3 regions of the Paenibacillus anseongensis genome follow, and region 3 is predicted to be linked to each of the others. Evidence: riboswitches for the same ligand, from Rfam matches in the RefSeq annotation. Region 3 holds a riboswitch; each other region holds the start of a gene.
The links. A riboswitch is a leader RNA that binds a small molecule or an ion and turns the genes downstream of it on or off. The one in region 3 is predicted to bind cyclic di-AMP.

Region 1: it holds a riboswitch for cyclic di-AMP, as region 3 does, so the genes downstream of both, GON05_RS05830 (C40 family peptidase) here and GON05_RS33250 (KamA family radical SAM protein) in region 3, are expected to answer to the same signal.
Region 2: it holds a riboswitch for cyclic di-AMP, as region 3 does, so the genes downstream of both, GON05_RS19220 (hypothetical protein) here and GON05_RS33250 (KamA family radical SAM protein) in region 3, are expected to answer to the same signal.

Annotation. Positions count from the first base shown of each region.
Region 1 is NZ_WSEM01000006.1:23,236-31,160, forward strand. Features, by position in the region: gene GON05_RS05820 (M1 family metallopeptidase) at 1-1,541, shown strand, start outside; gene GON05_RS05825 (hypothetical protein) at 1,599-2,417, shown strand; cyclic di-AMP (ydaO/yuaA leader) riboswitch at 2,586-2,724, shown strand; gene GON05_RS05830 (C40 family peptidase) at 2,728-3,201, shown strand; guanidine-I (ykkC/yxkD leader) riboswitch at 3,332-3,434, shown strand; gene sugE (quaternary ammonium compound efflux SMR transporter SugE) at 3,528-3,848, shown strand; gene GON05_RS05840 (class I SAM-dependent methyltransferase) at 3,885-4,778, opposite strand; gene GON05_RS05845 (hypothetical protein) at 4,977-5,552, shown strand; gene GON05_RS05850 (hypothetical protein) at 5,706-6,662, opposite strand; gene GON05_RS05855 (ABC transporter permease subunit) at 6,659-7,735, opposite strand.
Region 2 is NZ_WSEM01000016.1:647,980-655,904, reverse strand. Features, by position in the region: gene GON05_RS19245 (extracellular solute-binding protein) at 1-4, shown strand, start outside; gene GON05_RS19240 (hypothetical protein) at 86-1,798, shown strand; gene GON05_RS19235 (oligogalacturonate lyase family protein) at 1,824-2,936, shown strand; gene GON05_RS19230 (MarR family winged helix-turn-helix transcriptional regulator) at 3,021-3,443, shown strand; gene GON05_RS19225 (alpha/beta hydrolase) at 3,498-4,328, shown strand; cyclic di-AMP (ydaO/yuaA leader) riboswitch at 4,387-4,523, shown strand; gene GON05_RS19220 (hypothetical protein) at 4,611-4,994, shown strand; gene GON05_RS19215 (alpha/beta fold hydrolase) at 5,052-5,909, opposite strand; gene gudD (glucarate dehydratase) at 6,088-7,455, shown strand; gene GON05_RS19205 (glycoside hydrolase family 26 protein) at 7,532-7,925, opposite strand, start outside.
Region 3 is NZ_WSEM01000034.1:490,104-498,028, reverse strand. Features, by position in the region: gene GON05_RS33270 (hypothetical protein) at 1-343, shown strand, start outside; gene GON05_RS33265 (hypothetical protein) at 344-1,168, shown strand; gene GON05_RS33260 (GerAB/ArcD/ProY family transporter) at 1,568-2,659, shown strand; gene GON05_RS33255 (TrkH family potassium uptake protein) at 2,752-4,110, shown strand; cyclic di-AMP (ydaO/yuaA leader) riboswitch at 4,232-4,367, shown strand; gene GON05_RS33250 (KamA family radical SAM protein) at 4,598-5,755, shown strand; gene GON05_RS33245 (hypothetical protein) at 5,882-6,067, shown strand; gene GON05_RS33240 (hypothetical protein) at 6,070-6,252, shown strand; gene GON05_RS33235 (cation:proton antiporter) at 6,295-7,476, shown strand; gene GON05_RS33230 (glycine betaine uptake BCCT transporter) at 7,600-7,925, shown strand, end outside.

The DNA of each region.
Region 1 (7,925 bases), on a different contig from region 3:
AAGATGGCGAGGACCTTACGCCACGCATGTCGTTTGTACAACCTGATGACGGCAATAAAGACGACCACACGCTGATCAAAATACCGCTGTCAAAGCCGGTGGGAGCCGGCGAACGAGTCACACTCAAGACGGAATTTCTCGTCAAGCTGCCCCAGGCCTTCGCCAGAATGGGCTATGTGGACGACTTCGTGATGGCTGGGCAATGGTTCCCTAAGGTCGCCGCTTATGAACGGGCGGGCACAAGGGGACGTACCGAGCCAGGTTGGAATCTCCACCAATACCATGGGAATTCGGAGTTTTATGCGGATTTCGGCTTGTATGACGTGAAAATTCAAGTGCCGGCGAATTACACGGTTGCCGCGACAGGGTTCCCTGTGAAACCGGCGGTGACGGAGAACGGGACGAAAACGTACCAATTTTATGCCGATGATGTGCATGATTTCGCATGGTCAGCTTCGCCTCACTTCGTGTATGTGGAAGAACCCTTCTCTACGCCGCAAATACCAGGTGTGAAGATCAAGCTCTATCTGGATCCCAATCATCAGGATTTGAAAGACCGTTATATGTACGCTGCCAAAAAAGCGCTATCCCGCTATAGCCAGTGGTACGGATCGTATCCTTACTCGACTTTGTCTATCGTTGTACCTCCTCCCGGAGGCAGCGGCGCAGGCGGAATGGAGTATCCTACGCTCATCACCGCTTGGGGCGCGGACGACAAGACGCCGGATCAGGAATTGGAACGCGTTGTTGTGCACGAGATCGGACACCAATATTTCTATGGCCTCGTGGCGAGCAATGAGTTTGAAGAGGCTTGGCTGGATGAGGGCTTTACCTCCTACGCCGAGGATAAAGTGATGGAGGCCGACTTCGGAGCGACCCCTAATTTGCCGGTCGAGTCCAGCTACATTACTTCTCCGAACGCCCTGCGACAAAACGCATGGGCCTATACCGGACATGATCAATACGCAGAAAATGTGTATACCAGAGGCAAGCTCGTGCTGAAAGCAATCGAGAAACAGGTCGGCACCAAAAACATGGATCGTATCATGCGGACTTATTTTCAAAAATGGCAATTCAAACATCCCTCCACCAAGGACTTTCAAAATGTGGTCGAGGATATAACCAAAACGAAGTGGGACGACTTCTTCAATGAATATGTCTACGGCTCAATGATGGTTGACTATTCGGTTGAAAGCATTCATGTGAAAGCCACTGGCAGCAAAGGAACCGGCCCTTACGAGAGCACGATCCTCATCTCCAAGCGCGGCGGCAATTCACCTGAAGTGCCGATTCAGTTCCATTTCGCCGACGGTACGATGCTCGACAAAACATGGGACGGCAAAGAGAGCAGCATTGAGTACAAATTAACCCACACGACGCCTATAGACTGGGTTCGTATCGATCCGAACTACTCGCTCATTCTGGAGAACAAACACATTAATAACTTTATGCAAGCAGAAGTGGACACCAAGTGGAAACTCCGCCTGAATCTCGGCATTATTCAATTCCTGCAAGCTATTTTCGGGTGGGTGGCCTGGTAGGCGCCCACTCTACAAGGCAAGTTTGCCTTCAGAAAACAACGCTTAGGAGGGACACCGGTGACAACCTATCTCAAATCCGGCTTCAGGGCGGCGCTACGGCAACCCTTCGCTACGATTGTCTTGTTCATCTACCAAATGTGCTGGGGGATGCTTCTATATAAGCTTGTACAAGGGGTGTTAGTGCCCCTCATGCACCGGTTTCCCGGCGGCGACCAGCCGAAGCAAGCACTCCAGCTTTTTCTGGCCGAAAGTCAGTTTCAGTTATTCAAAACGGATCTTAGCCATTCTTACTTGTGGTGGCTGGCCGGCCTGCTCCTGGCGCGCATGTTCCTTACCCCGATGCTGAACGGCGGTGTCTATTATTCGCTCACCCATTCCGATCAAAATGCCGGCTATCGCTTCGTTCGAGGCATCAAGGAGCTCACGCTCCCCTTCTTCGCCGTGTATTTGATTCGAATCGCTTTGTCTCTGCTGCCGCTCATCTGGGTGCTGCCCAAAGCGCAGAAGGTGTTCGCTCACAGCACATCTTATGAACAAGCTTCCCTCGATTTACTGCCTTGGCTGCTTGGAATGCTGGTGTACGGCTTTCTGCTGCATCTGCTCTTCATGTATGTGCAGTTCGCCATCGCGGCACGTCTCGGTATAGTCTCCACGGTTCTAACGTTCATGCGGTACTCTTTTCCGATTATTGGCCTCTCTCTGATACTTTTGCTGAGCTCGGGACTTTTGGCAGGGATCACGGTAACAACGACCTATATCTGGGCAGGTCTGGTAGCGCTAATCATTTATCAACTTTTCCCGCTCTTCCATATTTTCATGCAAATGTGGTCCATTACGTCGCAATTCCAGCTTCTTTCCGCCAAATTAAGCCGTTAAAAAGCAATAAATAAAACCATAAATGGTTTAGATTTGTTCAATCCCCTTGCAAAAGGGGATTTTTTTGTCTGTAAAGCGAACCTTTACACATTTTTTCAGACCCAATTGCACGAAAAAGGAGGAATTTCGATGTTTATGACGAATTTAAGAGACTAGCATTAAAAAACCAAATATTTCATGCCGAATTCCTCATTTCTTGGGGAAACGGGGGAACCATACCGGGTGAATTGATCTTGCAAGACAGGGATCATAGGGAACCTTCAACCGAACCCTCCAGCTAACCTCGTAGGCACCGGAAGGAGACAAGCAGTTGAAAAAGGTTGTTGCTCTTCTTTTTAGTCTTGTTTTGTTTTTGAGTGTAGCTTTAGGGAGTGTGTCTGCGTCAGAATCCACATTGGACTCAACGGTTGACGAATTGATGGGAGTACCGTACCGCGATGCGGGAACGACAACAAGAGGCTTTGATTGCTCTGGTTTCACCGCGTACGTATTCAACAAATTCGGCATTGACCTTCCTCATAGTTCAGCAGCTCAAAATAAAGAGGGCTACTGGATCGACAAAAGTGATCTTCGCAAAGGTGATCTTGTGTTCTTCGACACAGGGGGCAAAGGCATTTCTCACGTTGGTATCTACTTGGGTAACGGTGAATTTATTCATTCCGCATCCAATGAAGGTATCGTGAAAAACAAGCTAAGCGAATCTTATTATGCGAAAAGATACGTATCCGCTAGACGTGTTCTGTGGGATGATATCTACAATCAACTAACTGCTGAATCCAAGTAATTTTCTTGTTTCATCATGAATAAAGCCCAGACAAGCGTTAGCTCGAATGAGCCGCTTCTCAGGGCTTTTATTCATTTCTTGTGGCTATTTTGTAACTTGACATAGCGTGTAAGCCGTCCTATAATTACGGCATCATGTTTCTAGGGTTCCGTGGTGCTGCAGCGCCAGTCTGGTCCGAGAGAAAACACACAGCGAATACGCTGTGATCACGGAGGGGAAAAAGCCCGGGAGTCTTATCGCAACAGCGATACTGCTTCCAGGCTTTTTCTTTTTGCCGCGGTCAGATAGGCATCTTCGCATATTCTTTCTTAAGGAGTGATTCACAGATGGCATGGCTTTACTTGGTCATTGCAGGTGTTTTTGAAGTAGTTTGGGCAATCTCACTAAAGTTCTCCAACGGTTTTACACGGCTGGTTCCGTCCAGCATCACCATTGTCGGTATGATCATCAGTTTTTATTTTCTGGCGGTAGCTACAAAAACTCTTCCCATCGGCACAGCTTACGCGGCTTGGACGGGAATTGGCGCTGTAGGCGCAATTATCATCGGCACCCTATTTCTGAACGAGCCCGTTAGTTTACTGCGTATCCTATTCATGATCCTCATTCTGGTCGGTGTTCTCGGCCTTAAATTCACATCCGGACATTAAGCCAAGCGCTTCCTTCTTTACTATGGTCGATGATTCCTAAGCCACGATGTAGCTAACATACCAGAAGGAGCTGCCGACAAATATTCGCAGGTGCTCCGACAGCGGCTTAAAGATTTCATTCAACTCTTCGTACGAATAGTAGTTTTTAATAATTTCATGCTTGGAGCCATCGGCCAGCTCCCTTCTTTTGTACGTATCTTCGCTATGTTCACTCGTAATCAGCTCGCCGCCTCTTCCCGGGACATACACATTATCCGCAATGAACACGCGGGCTCCCCGACCAAGCCGCTCGTGAAATCCTTGCAGGAACGAATCCAGTCGATTTTTCGGGATATGCGAAAACCAGAAGTTGGCGAGTCCATAGTCAAAATCCCCTTGTACTTCCGAAAGCCGGTAAGCGTCCCCTTCGACGAAAGAGGTATTATGCAGCGGCCAAGATTTAGCTGCAGCAATTTGCAGCACCTCCGGTCGAACGTCCACCCCAACGATGTGTTTGGCTGTCTCCGCCATGAACTGCGTCCAATATCCCGTACCGCAAGCCACCTCCAGGACACGGCTCCCAGCGACCTGCTTCTTCACGATATCCGCCAGCATCGCAAGCTCTTGCTGATAGTCCGCATCTTCGCGGGCATAAATCCGTTCATATTCAGCTGCTCGCGCGCCGTAGTAATCCTGCATGCCTTCTTTCTCTTCATTTAAAAGCCGCTGCCTATCCTTCACCTCGTGAACGATCCGCTGTTTAGCTGCCAATAAGTCGGCGAAAATAGCTCCGCCGTGCGAAGCATAATTCGCGAGAAGACCATGCGTCGCCATCACAATAAGCTGTGTCATCGACAAGCCAGTTTCCTCAGCCATGCGCTCCAGATCGGTCTTCACCTTTTCAGGCAAGTAGACGGAAAGTCTTTTGGTCTTATCATTTTTATCGTCCATGGGGAGATTCCTCCTTTGCATTTTTATTATTTTAACATATATTATGTGTCATTAAAACACATTAATTGTACTTTTCATACTATAAAGGGAATTTAGGCTGCATGAAAAAGGCAACACTAGCCACACACCCTCGCAAATCCCTCTAGTAAACATAGAATACAAAGCAAGTATATTCATATGTTGATAGGAGATGGAGAAATGATTCCCAAACAACGAATGGCTGGAAAACCGAGCAAAATTATTCGGCTCCCCAAGAGCGCAGGCCTGCCAAGAAGCAAAGCCATGCTGCTGTACCGCACACAGCTTAGAAAGTATCATAAACCCGGTTCGGGTCGCTTTCTAAGCCAACGCACGGTTTCGATCGGCACCGACAACTCGTGGTTTAATGCGCAAATCATTCCTCGCGACCCTGCGTGGGTGCCTGTTACTAATGCCAACTACGTTTGGTATTCCGGCAACTTGAACAGTGAGAATGCGATCATTTCGACACGTTTCACGCTTTCTGAACGTAGAGCCATTCTCGGCGCTTCTCTCTTCCTATCTGTCGACAATTATGCCGTTGTCATCATCAACGGCGTGCCGCTCCTCTTTGACGGACCGCAGAATACGCCTTCCTTCTACAATCCGGGGCGCACTTTCGACATTCGCCGATTTGTAAGGCGCGGACGCAATGATGTCGTCATCATCGCCTTTAACCTTGGCGGGCAGCGCACCGCGGAAAACCCTGCCGGCGTTGCCGCCAGGCTCGATTTTCGACTCAGCAACTTGCAGTAAAAGATCATCTGCATACAAGGACAACCGACTTCGTCGTCCTGCTAGGACGAGCGCGTTTGTCAAGGTAGATGCGAAGCTAAAGTATAAAACTTATACTTTCTTATCTACTGAAAAGGCCGGGCCTCCATCCTTAGATGGAACCCGACCTTTTTTTTACATGAACTGTCGTTCGTTCCCGTAACGGCGCTTCAATTGACTCAAGAAGAACTGGAGCGAGAGGAATAACAAGGCAAAGCTGGTTCCTACGCTCAAAATAATCCAAGGATGCAGCCTAATATATCTGGAGCCGTACGCGATAAGGGACAACCATTCGCCCGATGTCGTAATGGTAATGGAGTAGCCGGCGTCGCTGTCGCCAATTGTTTCCGTACCGCCAAGTACGATATTAAAGACGGCCAATTGCCCCAGCAGGAAGAGCACTTGCATGAATTCGCTAAGGAACATGAACGTCATTTCATTCCTCATACAGGGGATTAAATGCCGGACCGTGCGATGAAAAACAGAGCCTCCCATTAAACGCGAAGCTTCAATAAATAATTTATCATTAAAATAACGCGTCCGTTCAGCGATCTGATGCGCTAGGGGAAATACGCCGATGAATGTGACGAGAATGACAAAGGTGGCGGAGAAAAGCATCTTGTAGTGCGCGTCCGCTTTCGCCCACTGATCGAGCCTCAGCCCGAAATACATCCCGGCTAATGGCGGGAATAAAAATACAAACGCAGGCACGGAAGCCACTACCCACTGCATGGCTTTTAGAACACCCCACCCTCGGCCGGTGGTCCCGCTCCACAATCCCCAAGGCAGCGCGATAACAAAACGAAGCAGCGTTAGAACTAAAGTCGTCCCCAGCGTATACTTCAAACCGTTAAGCAGCAGGCTCAACATGTCAAAGCCCCGGTGATCCGTCCCCAACAAGAACGTGCTGTTCGGTGAAAACGGCGGAATGTTGTAGCGTGTTTTCCCATCTTGTTGATACTGAATCATGTTGATTTTGTCCTCCGGCGCGATGCCGTGCGGCTTCAACCATGTACCAAATATCGCAACAAGAAGAATAAGCACAATAAGAGCAATAGAGAGATAGAATGCGATAGATGAACGTTTGATCATTGTGAGGCGACCTCCCCTGTGCGAACGACAAACTTTTTACGCAGCAAGGCATACAGCACGTGAAAAGCCATCGCGAGCAGCACGAGCATCATGCAAATGACGGACATCGATGTGACGCTTTGCATGGCAGGCGAGGTAATGAAGCCGCCCAGGCCGAAAATGCCGCAGATCGCCTCCGCAACCGCCATACTCGCCAGTGCTAGCGTCGTCGCCTTCGGCAGAATCGAGAGCAAGTCGAGCATGACGTTGCGCAATACATGAGAGATCAGCACCTCACCGCGGGTCAATCCTTTGGCTTGTGCGGTAACGACATAATCCTGACCCAGCTCCCTCGCAATCGCGACCCGCATTGTACCGTAAATCGTAACCGATGGGATTAGCGCGATGGTGAGAAATGGGATGAGGAACGGCGTTTTATCACCAACTTGCACGATCAGCAGCACATAATGGCCTAGAAACTTCGTCGCATAGATTGCGCCTAATTGAATAAGAACAATTAAGAAGAAATCGGGTAAGCCCACAAGCAGAGCCTGCGCGCCATCTAGTACAAGACCTAAGCGGCGCCACAATGACGCCGACATCGCCATGAGCATGCTAAGCACAATTGCCAGCAGCAAGCCTGGGATGAAATATGTACAAGTGCGAAGCAGCATATGGGGAAGCTCTCCGATGACAGAGAGTTCATTGCGGTTGTACGGGCTGCGGAATTTACCGAAATCGCCATGGAAAAATCCTTGAATTTGGTCTTTCACAGAATAGCCGTAATACCGCCATGAGATAATGGGACGCTCCAATGGAACCGCTGACGCGCGGTAAATGCCCTTGACCGTCAACGCCTTGCTGACGTATTCCCATGACTCGCCATAGGGAACGGACAACAAGCCCGTTTTGTCATTGAGGACGCGGCTTCCCGGCAGTTGATCGCTAATTTTCTGAATGCTTGTATCCGGTCCGAGCGTGACCCGAATTTGATCTGGCTGGGTAGATAAGAAGGCATTTCGGATGTTGCTCAGAAAGAAGATGCATACCAGTGTAAACACCCCGAGCAGCAGCCACCGAATCGTTGACTTCAAAACTGGTCACCTCATTCTATTATTCACCGTTGGTAGATAACTATTTCATAGTTTACCATGATTCATTTGGGAGTACTATCCATTTATATGGCATTCTTCCTTAGGCGAAGGGAACTACAGGGCCCTATTCTTGCTAAATCAGCTCAATTCAGCTGCTGGAGGGAACTACGGGATTCTATTTCCTCGAGAA
Region 2 (7,925 bases), on a different contig from region 3:
GTAAACGGCATAGAAGGCTAAGCAGCCTCCCGATTCGAACAGGAGTTGGGGGGCTATTTCATACGAATGAGGGAGTGTAATCACGATGACAATGGATGCAAATAAGATGCTGCTTAATCAGCTTGATAAATGGCATGAAGACTATACGCCTGAACTGCGGATGGTTCGCAAGCCTTTCCATACGCCGGGTTATCACAGTACGTTGAAAGATGTAGCGTTTACTCACCCGACCCTGGCAGCGTGTGTGTATGCGCTGGGATTGCTGGACAGCCGCCAGCCTCTTCATGTAGAACGAGCACAAGGCATTCTTGAGCAGGTGATCAGCTTGCAGGATCAGAATCCGGAGCATGCTACCTTCGGAATCTGGTCTTGGTTCTACGAAGAGCCGCTGGAGAGGATGGCCCCGCCAGATTGGAATTGGGCGGACTTCTGCGGCAAGCGGCTGGTGCTGGCCGAGCAGCGGCACTCCGATATCCTGAGCCCGGAGCTGCGCGAACAAATCCGGCATGCACTTTATTGTGCATGCGACGCCATTATCAAGCGAAATGTCGGTCCAAGCTATACGAACATTGCCATTATGGGGGCATTCGTTACTTTGCTTACCGGCGAGGTCTATGGCGAAGAAAAGTACTTGAATTACGGTTTGGAGCGGTTACGCCTTTTCAGCGAGTACACGAAACAGCTGGGAACTTTTCAGGAGTATAACAGTCCGACTTATACGATCGTGGCGATACAGGAATTGTCCAGTATTCATACTGCGACCCAAGTTGCGGAAGCGAAACAACTCAGCTCGGAGATGCTGGATGTGGCATGGGGGATGGTAGCCGAGCATTTCCATGTCCCCAGCAAGCAATGGTCAGGCCCGCACAGCCGTGCCTATCATACGATGATGACGCCAGAAGTTTTATCGTTCTTGCAGCTTGCCAGCCAAGGGGAGTTGGTCTTCATGCCGGACGAACAGTTAACCTACAATCTGGATTGGTACGGCAATGATATCGGATGTCCTGAGAAGTACATACCGGCGTTCAAACGAACAGAAACAGCGGAGCATGTTCAGACGATTAGCAAAGACGAGGCTGGCGATACGGTTAACCAAGCAACTACGTATATGGAAGGGCCGGTCAGTGTGGGAACCTTCAGCAAAGATGTGATGTGGAATCAGCGTCGCAATTTGCTAGCTTATGTACGCAATGGTGACGCATCCACCTACATTCATTTGCGCCTTTTGAACGAAGGCTACGACTACTCCTCCGGAATTTATTCCAGTGTTCAAAAGGGGAAGGATGTGTTGTTCGGCATCGGATTTTGCACGAATGGCGGCAATACGCACATTGGACTCGATCCCATTGACGGGACTATCGAATCGGCGGACCTAAGAGTTCGCTTTGAGATTGGAGGCAGCCAGCACGAGGTTCGGGCAGAAGCTGTTTCACCAGCGGCCGATTCAGCTTTGGTACACATAGCTGAGCAGACGCTGCAGGTGAAAAAAATATTCGCAGCCTTTGACGATGAACAGCCAAGATGGGAGCTCGGGCAGGAGCCGGATAAACGGTTTCTTGACTATGTCATCTACGCCGGCGAGCGGAAGAAATTTGATTTCGCTAGCATGCAGGAAGCGCTGCTTCTGTTTGCATGGCGTTTGGGTGAACAGGGAGATGAGCTCGACGCTGAGGCTTCTGTCGTACAAGCGAACGCAGAGGTTCGGGCGGAGTTCCGTGCTCCAAACCGCTCGGTCCTTCAATTGACCTTGCCGCTTAAACCTGCCGAGAAGATGAAGATGCTGCGGCCTCGGCCCTAACATTAAGAGAATGGAGTGATCACAGATGGCTAAAGGATCTACGATTCGTAACGAGTTCCATTCGTTTGCCGATGCCTACACGGGCCGATCTATGACGCGTTTGACAGCCCCGGAGCAGGTAAATCATCATCCTTATTTTTATTATAAAATGATTACAAACGACAATCGCTATCTCATTTACGCTAGCGAGCGAGAGGGATCCCGTCAGCTTTACCGGATGAATCTCAACGATGGAACGGCCCTGCAATTAACAGAAGGGCCCGATATTCACGATTTCAGCTGCAGTCTGACGAGTGACGACAACTACTTGATTTATTGCAGAGATCAGCGAATTATGCGATTGAATATGACGACGCTGATGGAAGACGTTCTCTATACGACACCTGCAGGTTGGAAATCCAATGCCAATCCCGGTCTCAGCTCAGATGACAAGTATCTCGTACTGGTCGAAATCAATGAAAAGGATGTCGTACCAGGCAAAGGGGACTGGTCCAACTTCGAACCCCAATGGGCAGCGAAACCGCACTGCCGAATCATCTACCTGGATATCGAACAGCGAACCAGCCATATCGCGTTTGAGGAGCTGGACTGCTGGCTCGGGCATCCGCAAATTCGTCCCAATGACCCATCGACCCTTTTATTTTGTCATGAAGGTCCTGGACATCTGATTGATGCCAGACTCTGGCTAGTCCAAAAGGACGGGACGCGGCTGCGCTGTGCGAAGGAACAGACGCATGATGAGCTCATCACGCATGAATATTGGCTTGCTGATGGCTCTAGATTCGCTTATGTGTACCGGCATAAAGATGATCTCTATCACGAAAGTATCCGTTTCATGGACTCAGAGACATTAGTGGAAGAAGTCTGGATGAATTGCTCCAAGTATTGCCACTTTATTTCGAATGCCAATCATACGATGATCGTCGGGGACGGGCAGCTGCCCGAGCAGCACTTCATCTATTTAGTGGATGTAGAACAGAGACAAGAAAAGCGGCTATGCTCCCATGGTACCAGTTGGAAGTCATATGGCAACACACAGGATGCCCACCCGCACCCGGCTTTTTCTCCAGATGGCACATTTATCATCTTTACCTCTGATATGGAGGGCGTTCCTTGTATATATAAAGTGGATTTGTGACAAGGTTCGAGGCAGCCGGCTAGTTTGATCGGCTGCCTCGAATATATGATTGACATTAGTTTGACGTCAAACTATAATGTGAATATGAAACCAACAGATGCTGTGTCAATTATTTCCAGAATTAGAGAAAAGACCAATCGGTTTATCATAGCCGAGATGGCGAAATATGAGGTCGACGATATTGCCATTTCACATGGGGATATTATCTTTGCTCTATTTAAGATGCCTAGATTGACTATGGCTGAGATTGCCAAGAAAATTGATAGAGATAAGTCTACTGTGACTGCACTTGTCGACAAATTGGTCCGGCTCGGATACGTAACTAAGGAAAGGGACACCGTTGACTCAAGGGTCGTCTATGTTGCCTTAACGCCAAAAGGGGAGGAACTGAGACCTATATTTGAAACCATCTCAGAAAAAATGTTAGATGTATTTTACATGGACATTTCAGATAAAGAAAAGGAAGAATTACTGAGAATTCTAACGAAAATTTATAACAATTTTTAAATTTTTTTAAACCAATAGTTTGATGTCAAACTATATAATGAGGTGAAACTGATCATGAAAGATTATACAAAAGATTTGCCAGATCATCGTGTGAAATATATCGGAGAAAATGATCTATGTATAGAAATTTTCGAGGGAGATGAGCTACCGAAGGGAGCCTCCAAAAGACCTCCGCTTTTATTTGTACACGGTGCCTACACGGGCAGTTGGATGTGGAGCAAATACATCCCACACTTTATAAACAAGGGATGGAATTGTTATGTTATGAATTTGAGAGGTCACTACAAAAGTAGAGTGCTCGATTTGACAAATGTAACATTCGAAGATTATTTGGAGGATATGAAAGAGGTTTTCGCCGAGTGTGAGGTTCCACCGATTCTCATAGGATTTAGCATGGGAGGAATTTTGAGCCAGAAGCTGGCTGAAACCAACGAACTTGCAGGCTTAGTGGTGATCGATACAAGCATAAGTAAGGAAGTTTATGAAGCTGTACCCTACAAAGAAATAGCTGCAATGACAACAGGCGTTTTAATGCCCGCACCATCCCGAGAAGAGAATTCCAGTATAGATGAATCAGCGGATGACATTGATTTTCAGAGAAAGTATATAACTGTGGAGTCATTACAAGCATTTAACGATTTTTATTTCTCTTTGGGGGCAAATGGTGGAATATCGATAGACAGCAGTTTGATGGTTCATCCAGCCTTGGTTATTAAAGCAATTAATAGTGAAGAGGATGATCGGCGGGGAAAGGCGACAGCGGAGCATCTCCATGCTGAATATACAGGACTTTGGGATACGACTCACACCGGATTGCTTGTTGGGCAAAGATATATGGAGGTAGTAGATCGGATCATGTTATGGTTACAAGGGATGTATGACTAAGGACATAGAATAGATAAGAAAATATTACTATTGCTTCTCTTTATACATTGGAGTAAATTGATAAAATACGCTTAATTCTTTAGATTAAAGAAGCGGGGGAACCAAGTTTCCTGGGGTGAGTACACATGTAAAGTGTTAGGGTTAACTTTCAACCCGAATCCGTCAGCTAACTTCGTCAGCGTAGAAAGAAATGGATAGAAACATTCAATAGAACAATGTGATTTGAGGTTCTATATCCCTCGCTTCCTTTTTCTCTTCTAGAGAAAATAGGAGGAACTAGACATGCTGCTTATGAAAGTAACCAAAGAATGGAAGAATCTTCTTCCATGGAAGAGAGCCAACGATTCCGTACAGCGTCAACATGAGATTCTCCATTTGAAACAGCGGTTGGAGACGTACGACATTCAATTTCCGAATTTGGCTTACCGGCCATCAGACGTCGAAACACAGACGTTAATGGAAATTAGCAAAACGGTCGCTCTAAACAATGAGCTGCTTAAACAACTGAGTTCAGAAAAGGAATTAGCGGTTGAACTATCGCTAGCCCATCGCGTCGGAACCACGCTCCAAATTTTACAGGATCACCTCACCTTTATCGTAGCCATGGCGCATATTTTCAGTGGTCCGTATCCTAGCCTCAGAGCGTATATCAGTCATACCATTTAACGATCTTCAACAATAGAGAAGGAGCTTGCCTTGCGGCAGCTCCTTTTTTGTTTTTTCTCATGAATAGATACGGCCAAAAAAACGCTTGATCAGCTCCGCAACTTGCTGGCTTTGCTCTTCCAATACAAAATGGCCCCCGCATAAAAAGTGAGTTTCCACACACGTTAATAGTTCTCCGAAAGCAAGAGCCCCTTGCACCGTAAAAATAAAATCATTTTTGCCCCAGGTTATAAGCGTAGGAGGTTGATAAGTTCGCAAGTACTGCTGCCAAACAGGATATTGTTCGACGTTGGTCCGATAATCGTAACCCAATTCCAACTGAATTTGGCTATTGCCGGGTCGATCCAAAAATAACTGGTCCATTAAATAACCATCGGGACTAATCCGGTAGGGATGACACACGCCCGTAACATACTGCATTTTCGTAAAATGAAAGGTTGCAAGCTGAGCAAAGGCCGCTTCGGTTGCAGGATTTCGATCCGCCCAGAGGGCTTTGAAGAGATCGAACGGTTTCCCTAATCCGTTTTCACTAACTACGGCATTCTGAATAACGAATCCTAGAATACGGTGAGGATTTCTTACGGCCAGTCTGAATCCGATAGGACCTCCATAGTCATGGGTGTACAAAATAAAATGAGAAATACAGAGATTATCAACTAATTTTTCAATCAGAATGGATAGATTCTCGAAGGTGTAAGCAAATTCTTCTGTGGAAGGCATACTGCTATTTCCGTATCCAAGATAGTCAGGAGCAATGATATGAAAGTGGTCTGTGAGTTGAGGAATTAAATCCCTGAACATATGGGATGAGCTTGGAAAACCATGAAGAAGGATGATGGTTGGGTTGTATGGACTCCCGGCTTGGCGAAAAAATAACTCCCAACCGTCAATTTTCATTTTTTTATAATGAACCATAATGTCAACTTCCTCTCCGGCGAGCGAGCGCATACTATTCCCTAACAAAAATATGTGAATATAAGTTATTTAAGTACTTAGGAGCTAGAGGACGTGGTACAATTTAACTTAAGGTAAGCTAATTAGTTGTCATCTTCATTAAACTGGTATTCATCCACATGAAAGGGAGAGATCAGACATGAAACAAGAACTGCTAAATGAGCCATCGAGAAATCAAGCTTCCAGTACGCCAATCATTACCGAACTAAAAGTAATTCCAGTTGCAGGGCATGATAGCATGCTCTTCAATCTTAGTGGAGCGCATGCTCCATTCTTTACACGTAACATCGTAATTCTCAGAGACAGTGCAGGTCATACGGGCGTAGGTGAAGTACCGGGCGGCGAGAATATTCGTAAAACGCTTGAAGACGCGAGCCCACTGGTAATCGGTCAATCGATCGGTCAATACAATAACATTCTTACGAAAGTTCGCAAGCAATTCGCTGATCGGGATCAAGGAGGACGCGGTTTGCAGACTTTTGATCTTCGCATCACGATACACGCCGTTACGGCATTGGAAGCAGCACTACTTGATCTCTTAGGTAAATTCCTGGATGTTCCGGTTGCAGCACTGCTAGGAGAAGGTCAACAGCGCGATAAAGTAGAGATGTTAGGCTACTTGTTCTATGTTGGGGACCGGAATCGGACAAACCTTCCGTACCTGAGTGCAGAGGATGCTGCGAATGATTGGTTTCGACTGCGTCATGAGGAAGCGCTTACACCTGAAGCCGTCGTGAAACTTGCCGAAGCGGCGTATCAACGATATGGCTTTAATGATTTTAAGTTAAAAGGTGGCGTCCTACGCGGTGAGGAGGAGATTGAAGCGGTCACTGCGCTGGCGGAACGTTTCCCTCAAGCCAGAATTACCCTTGACCCTAATGGGGCATGGTCTTTAGCTGAGGCGATTCACCTGTGCCGTGATCAGCATCACGTATTGGCTTATGCAGAAGACCCATGCGGAGCAGAAAACGGTTATTCAGGCCGTGAAATCATGGCCGAGTTCCGGCGTGAGACAGGTCTCCCAACGGCAACGAACATGATTGCTACCGATTGGCGCCAAATGGGACATACGATTCAGCTGCAATCTGTCGATATTCCGTTAGCCGATCCACATTTCTGGACGATGCAAGGCTCTGTTCGAGTAGCTCAGATGTGTCATGAATGGGGGCTTACATGGGGATCTCATTCGAACAACCATTTTGATATCTCGCTTGCGATGTTTACCCATGTGGCAGCAGCAGCGCCGGGAAAAATAACGGCCATTGATACGCACTGGATTTGGCAGGATGGACAGCAGTTAACCAAGGAGCCATTTCAGATTGTCGGAGGCATGGTGGAGGTTCCGAACAAGCCGGGTCTGGGAGTAGAACTTGATATGGACGCCATTGAGAAGGCGCATCAGCTGTACAACCAAGAGGGCTTGGGAGCTCGCGATGATGCGCTGGCTATGCAGTTTTATATCCCTAATTGGAAATTTGATAACAAACGTCCTTGTCTTTTGAGATAGTTGATCATAGATAGCCGCTGTTTCCTGATTAGGGGAAACAGCGGCTATTTTTACATATATTCAGGTCAATTATCAGTTACTTTTTGCTGACAGCCGTGGGCTCCATCTTGTCATTGTAAGCGATGGCGTACCAAGGTTCTGACGCCGATTCCGCATTCACTTGAATGTCTATTTCCCAGGGAGCCTCATAACTGGCGCCAAGAAGCTGATTACCTTGGTAAATGGCGATTGCAAATGGAGGTTCACCCCGCTCGTTCTCCAGCTTAGGATAAACAAGAACGGTTTGTTTGCCAGTAGGAAGAGATTGACCGGTAACAGGTGTATAGCGATATGAGATGGGGTCAACACCTGTCTCTACTTTGCTTATAAACCAATCGGATTGAATCAGCCTTTGATATAAACCATCTATGAAAGGGTTCTCCCCAATATCATACACATAAGCTCGGTTCGTCCGAATTGCTTGAGCTCGA
Region 3 (7,925 bases):
TACAATACTTGAGATTATTGCTTTTACATACTCTGGTCACTTAAATCCTTATCGTAACTCAGAGAGTCAGACGTTAGCCGACAATTATTATGACGAGGGGCAACTTAAGTCATGTCTGGATTTATTAAAAAGGAGAAGACAAGAAGAAAAAGGGCTTCACTTCAACGATGTGACAAAAATACTAAAGATTGGAGAAAAGAAGCTTTGGAGAATATTACGTGAACAGGACATTAAGGCGGATTTTACTTTAGTTATGAAAGACGGTAGGAAAAGGTACTATTTCAAAGAAGAGACGGTTTCGAGAATTAAAAGGTGTAAAAATCTGTTAGAAGGAATGAGTTAATTGGGCCTGGACGAATTAAAAAGATTTATTTTTGATGGTTCCTATATGGAACTTAAACAGGAAGAAGAAAGGTTGCGTTTATTAAAAAATTTAATCCGTGAAGAACAGGATAGTTTAGATCTAAAACGGATTGTTTGGGCAGAACTAGGTGTTGTTGGAGAGTTTCAAAACTCAATAGTCTATGAGTATGATCATGATGAATTAAACGCACTGCTTTATAATATAGGGATACTCCCAGTAATAACATGTATTAAAAGCAGCGATCTAACTGAGGAGGAATTAGGAAGAGTAGCACATGTCCCAGCTCATAGAAAAAGATACTTGCGGTTTACTCCAAGTAATCACTTTAAACAGTCTATGATCATCCCATTGTTCGATTTTAATGTTAACGAGTTAGATTTATTAGATAAAGTTGCAATGTGGAAAGAAAGCAATACTAAATTTGAACGATTAAATACAATATGGCAAATTGAGAAGTTAAGGGCTCTTGTTTCTCTAGAGTTAAAGACATCAAAGAAATTAACTTTTGAGTGTGGTACATTCTCATTTCTGGAAGGTTCGAAAAAATATAGAACAGATATGGTACTTGAACATTTTGATGTGAGGACAATAATTAGATGCGCAAGAGTTAACTTGGACAGGATGGATGAGATTAGATCGAGAGGCTTTCTGTCGAAGCATGAACTTGCTGGTATAAGACGAGTAGTTAATGTGCAAAGAAGATATATAATTATGACTATCAAAAAGGAGAAAATGAAAAAGGAATACTGGTGCTCTAAATTAAAACAACTATCACATCTTAGTCAAGGGGAAAATGCTGAGTGATGGAGGTGACAAAACAAATGAGTTGAATTGATTTTAAAGTTTTAAAGTTAAATGGTGTGTACTCATTCATTGAACACCTAGGAGCCTGTCACCAGTGCGCTGATTTCAGCGATTCTGGGTTAAGGGCTCCATTTGTGTTGTGGTTAATTCAATGTACCACGGAAAAATAAATTTGTAAAAATCATTTACAAATTGAATAGGGAGTGAGTGGGAAGGCTGTTCCGAGTGCAAGTCTTCAACACGATTTCGAGACTTAGTACATTCAAAATGTATGCCTTATAATAAGTTAATTATTGCATATAATTTCTACTTTGAGGAAAAATATGGATCTAAGAGGTGCCTGCGAGGAGGTTTTGAGAAATTTAGTTCTAGAAATTGGTTCGTAAGGAGGAGTCAATTATGGAGGGACAAAATCGCCAAATCACAATCATTCAAACTGCAATAATTCTAATTAGCGCAATTGTTGGGGTGGGTGTGCTAGCTCTTTCGCGTTTTGCTGTATGGGCTGCTGATTCAGGGGCGCCACTTGTAACGCTTTTTGGCTTCTTAGTTGGTCTACTAGGACTTTGGCTTACAACGAAACTAGGTATACGTTTTCCCACGCAATCTATAATTCAATATAGCGAAGGCTTAATAGGGAATTGGGTTGCTCGAATAATCAATTTGATGATAATTGTCCTTTTTTGCTTTCTAGCAGCTCTTGCTTCACGTGAGTTTGGGGAGGTCGTCGTTACTTCTGTCTTAGCGAAGACTCCGCTTGAGGTTACAGTTATCGTCATGCTGCTGCTAGCAGCTCTTTCGGCTCGCGCAGATATCACTACTTTTGCGTATTTCCATCATTTTTATTTCCCTATCATCATATTCCCTGCGTTATTGATTGTCGTGTTCTCGCTAAAAGATGCCCATCTGATCAACCTGTTACCACCATGGGGGAATGATCCTAAAAGTATCTTTAAAGGTGGGATTACGATGGCTGCCTTATTTCAAGGTTCTTTTGTCATAACAATAATAGTTCCAGCTATGAGGAGACCAGAAAAAGCTATGCTTGCAAGTTATATAGGAATTTCAATAGCTGGAGCGTTGTATCTCCTCATCGTAATTGCCACGGTTGGTGTCTTCGGGTCAGAAGAAATTAAAAAGCTTGTTTGGCCAACCTTGGAATTAGCTAAAACCACATCATTGCCTGCCAACATTTTGGAACGTCTAGATGGCGCTTTTCTAGCTGTATGGGTAACTGCTGTATTTACAACATTGCTTTCGTCTTACTATTTAGCTATTAATTTTATGAGTCAATTATTACGATTGCACGATCACAGGTTGTTTACATTTTTTCTCGTACCATTTATTTATGTTATTGCAATGTTTCCACAAAACTTGCTGCAGATGTATGCAATCATACAAATTATTGGTAAATGGGGGCTAGTCTTCACGATTGTGTATCCTTTGATTTTAATGATTGTAGCTGTTATACGTCAGAAAAAAAATATATAGGTGGCAGGCGAAATGAGATTACATTAAGTTTTAACTTGAAGGTATTTACAGTTATAATTTTTACATATTAAATTTACTTGAGGAGTATGTTGATGGATGATCAAAAGAGTAAAATGAAAGTATCGGAATTTAAGTTAACCTCTCCTAGGATTATAATAATTGGTTTTGCATTAATAATATTAATCGGTGCTGTTCTTCTTTACTTCCCTGTTTCAGCTGCGAATGGACAGCGTGTTAGTTTTTTAAACGCACTATTTACTTCCACATCAGCAGTTTGTGTAACGGGGTTAATTGTTGTTGATACACCTAATGCATTTTCAACATTTGGCGAGGTCGTCATCATGATTTTGATTCAAATTGGTGGTTTAGGATTCATGACCTTTGGCGTGTTAATGGCTATTATTATGGGGAAAAAAATTGGTTTAAAAGAGAGACTACTGATACAGCAATCAACAAATTCGTCATCGCCTCAAGGGGTCGTTAGACTCATATTGGGTATTTTTATGATCGCTTTGATAATAGAATCCTTAGGGGCATTAATACTGACTCTTCGCTGGTCGAATGACCTTGGGGCTGCACGTGCCATCTATTATGGCATTTTCCATTCCATCTCAGCTTTCAATAATGCAGGCTTTGCCTTGTGGTCCGATAGTCTAAGCAGGTATGTCGGAGATCCGACGGTGAACATCACGATCGCTTTGTTGTTTATATTGGGTGGCATCGGTTTTACAGTTGTTTTAGATGTGTATGACAAAAAAAGCTGGAGCAAACTTTCTCTTAATACAAAGGTTGTTTTGACGACTACGGTTATATTAATTGTATTAGGGGTACTAGTTATATTCTTTATCGAAATAGCTAATCCCAAAACATTTGGAAGTCTTAGCTTATCTGAGAAGTTATGGGCAAGCTTCTTTCAAGGAGTAGTACCTCGAACAGCAGGGTTTAACACAATTGATATTGCCTCAATGATGGCGGCTTCACAGTTCTTTATGATTTTTTTAATGTTCGTAGGAGCTTCTTCTGGTTCTACAGGTGGTGGAATTAAAACGAGTACCTTTGCAATATTAGTGTTAGCGGTGTTGACAATTGTTCGTGGGAGGGAAGAACTTCAGCTTTTTCAGAGAAGAATAGTTCAAGATTTGGTCCTTCGCGCGTTGGCAGTCATCATCATATCCCTATTTGTGGTGCTTAGCTCCGCATTTTTGCTTACTTTAACCGAACATAAATTACAGAAGGATTTTTTAGAAATATTGTTTGAGGTTACCTCTGCTTTTGGCACAGTAGGTATGTCAATGGGGCTGACCTATGAACTTTCTCCAATTGGGAAAATCATCATCATGATTACAATGTTCATTGGTCGATTAGGTCCATTAACTCTTGCATTTTCCTTTTCACAATCCATAAAAAAGCAGCCTTATCGATATGTTGAAGAAAAATTAATGATTGGGTGAAGCAAATCGGTTTTCATTTTTTGATATAACAAGTAAACTAACACTCCTTACTTTTTACATTAGATTTTATAGTAATGAAAATTTTCGTGTGATGTTTGACGAATACAACATTGTTGTGTAATATAAAACTACGCTTAATTTCCGGATTGATAAATTCTGGAAAGCGGGGGAACCAATTTTCTGGGGCGAATCTTCATGTAGGGAACCATCTTTCCCGAGCCCGGCAGCTAACCTCGTCAGCAGTGGATGGGTCAGTTTTTTATTATGCAAATAATTGCATTTTTGACCCGTAGAACGGGTCTTTTTGTTTAATTAGGCCTGTTCATAACGGAGTAGATCGTATTTTTTTTACGATCTACTCCGTCATGCGGGTCTATTTTATTTGTCTTATTACACCCATCCATGACCATCTAGACAAAGGAGGATATCGTTTAGAATAATTAAGCATCCAAAAAAACGAATATTTGCTTTTCGAGGAGGATCATCTATGGCACAGCCGAAATATATTACCGATATTGATAAAATCACGGAGATTCCAGAACAGGAACGAAGTAAACTGAAAGCAATTACGGAAAAATTCGTATTTCGTGTGAATGATTATTACTTGAATTTGATTGATTGGTCTGACCCGAACGATCCGATAAAAAAGCTAATCATCCCTAATGAAGGTGAATTATCGGAGTATGGACGTTGGGACGCTTCTGATGAAGACACAAACTATGTTGTCCCTGGTTGTCAACATAAATATAAAACAACGGCCTTATTACTAGTTTCTGAAGTGTGCGGTGCCTATTGCCGATATTGCTTCCGCAAAAGGCTGTTTCGAAATGACGTGAAAGAAGCAGTTACAAACGTTGATCCCGGATTGGCATATATTGAGAGCCATCCTGAAATTAATAATGTATTGTTGACTGGCGGAGATAGTTTAATTCTAGCAACATCGAAACTCAGGAAAATAATTGAACAATTACGTAAAATTGACCATGTAGAAATTATTCGGTTAGGTTCTAAAATTCCTGTTTTTAATCCAATGAGGATTTATGAAGACGAAGCTTTACTTGAACTTATAAGAACATATTCTACAGTCGATAAGCGTATTTATGTGATGGCACATATTAATCACCCAAGAGAAATTACTAAAGAGGCAAAAAGAGCTTTTGAAGCTTTACATAATGCAGGCGCAATCGTTGTCAATCAGACCCCTGTGCTTAAAGGAATTAACGATGATCCTCTGGTCCTAGCTGAATTACTTGATAAGTTATCATGGGCAGGAGTAACGCCGTATTATTTTTTTATAAATCGTCCTGTTGCCGGTAATAGAGAGTTTGTATTACCTTTAGAAAGAGTATACCGGCTAGTTGAAAGTGCGAAGTCTTTAACATCCGGTCTTGGGAAAAGAGTGAGACTATCCATGAGTCACACATCTGGTAAAATTGAAATACTAGCAATTGAAGATGGCCAGGCATATTTAAAATATCATCAGTCACGCGATCAGCAATATGGAAAATTTATGATATTAGATTGCCCTGATGACGCTGCTTGGTTCGATGATCTACCTGGAAGTAAAGAACTTTGGAACAGACCAAAGAAAATAGCAACCAGTGTGATCTCTGCAAATGATCTTCCAGACTTGCCTTTACATTAAGCCAAAAGAATAAAGAAGATCATCTTGGAGGAGTCTGTCAATTTAGGGGCTCCTCTTGTTTATTAGACGTACAAATTAAGTGATATAGATTTTTTTGGGGGGGAAGTTATGCTAACCACATACGCTATGTTAGAAGAAATTCAAAAAAGAATCGATTACTTAAAATTAAAAGAAATCGAATATAAGAAAGCAAATAATGTAAGCGGTCGGCTAAATGCCAAGACAAGACGGCAAGAATTACAGAGGCTAGAGGAAACTATTTGTGAAAAATATGCTGTAGAAAAAAAGGCTGATGGGATTGAAACATTATGATTATGAAAACAACAGAAGGAAAGGTCATCGAAATTTTGTTCAAAGATGAAGATGGTTTTTGTATATGTGATGATGGGTGGAAGCGGCCATTAAATGAATTAAAAGAACCGACGATAAGAGATGTACATACAAAACGTAAGCTTAAAACTCAACCGAAAAATTGTAGTGGAGATAAGGAAACATAAATTTACACATAATAACAGCAAGGCTCATCATAGGAGGTTTCAATGATCCACTACTGGCTTGTACTGCTCGGAATCGCAGTTGCGATCGCTTATGTAGCAGATAAAATAAAACAACCTTATCCAACCTTACTTGTTGTTGCGGGGCTTTTGCTTGGTATTTTCCCCATTCAGGTTCTTAATGAATTTAAAACCTATGTGACTTCGGATCATGTCTTTCAAACAGCTGTGATTTTAATTTTCCTGTCAGCGTTAATTGGAGATGCTGCACTAAAGCTTCCTTTTGGAGAAATCAAGGAAAACAAACGTCCGATATTATTACTGGCGTTATTAGGAACGTTTATAACATTTATTCTGGTAGCCGGGCTTTCATATTTCTTATTGGACCTGGACTTACAAAAGTCGCTTGTCTTTGGTGCATTGATGGCAGCCACAGACCCGGTCTCCGTATTAACGATCTTTAAGTCAATGGGTTTGAACAAGAAGTTGTCCATTATCGTTGAAGGAGAGAGTTTGGCGAATGACGGAGTAGCTGTTGTCCTTTTTAAAATAGCCTTGGTAACAACGGTACTAAGCATGTCTGGTGTATTACATGGATCATTGGAGTTTGTTAAAGTAGTTCTAGGAGGCATAGTCATTGGCGTTGTAACAGGCTACATGGCCTCAAAAATAACCTCAAGCATTGACAATTACCTGGTGGAGATCGGGCTTTCAATTGTCCTGTTCTATGGAGCATTTGAGTTGGCTGAAATGTTCCATTTCTCCGGTGTCATTTCGGTTGTTTTTGCAGGACTCTTGTTAGGAACTTACGGTAAAAATATCGGCATGTCCGATTTAACACATGATAAAATGGACTCCTTTTGGGAAACAATCGCTTTTATTGCGAACGCATTGATCTTTCTCATGGTTGGTCTTGAAATTTCAAATATTGATTTCTCTGAAAAGTGGATTCAAATCGGTGGAAGCATTCTCATTGTTCTGACGGCAAGATTTATTGCTGTCTATATTGCCCTTATCTTTGATAAAGAAATACCTGCCATCTGGAAGCCGATTATTGCATGGGGCGGATTAAAAGGATCACTGTCTATTGCGTTAATCTTGAGCATTTCTCCGGGTTTTGATGGCCGTGACATAATATTGGCTATGACGTTTAGTAATGTAGTTTTTTCACTGCTAGTTCAAGGAACAACAATAAGTCCTCTTGTAAAAAGACTTAAAGTTAAGTAAACCACTAAATGGACATAGACCACTTTGAGAAGAAATGATCTCGAAGTGGTTTTTTATTTGTGCATCAAATTCCCTCTGTAGGTAAAAATTATATCTGACTCTCGAAAAGAAAGGTATGAGAATATGGTTCTATCTATTTCAATAGGTATTATTTTAATTTTTGTATTGTGTGGAGCATTTGCTCCTGTTCAGTTTGCTGCGACAGCAACTTCGCTTTTTGACTCGTCAATAAGAAATTTTGGATGGTTTTTTTTGATCTCGACTTTTGGCTGCTTGGTTTTCGCTTTTTATTTGGCTTTTAGTAAGTATGGACGAATTAAGCTAGGGAAAGACGAAGATGAACCCGAATATTCAACCATATCTTGGTTTGCCATGCTTTTTAGTGCTGGGATGGGGATTGGCCTTGTTTTCTGGGGAGTAGCTGAGCCGTTATCACACTATCTTTCACC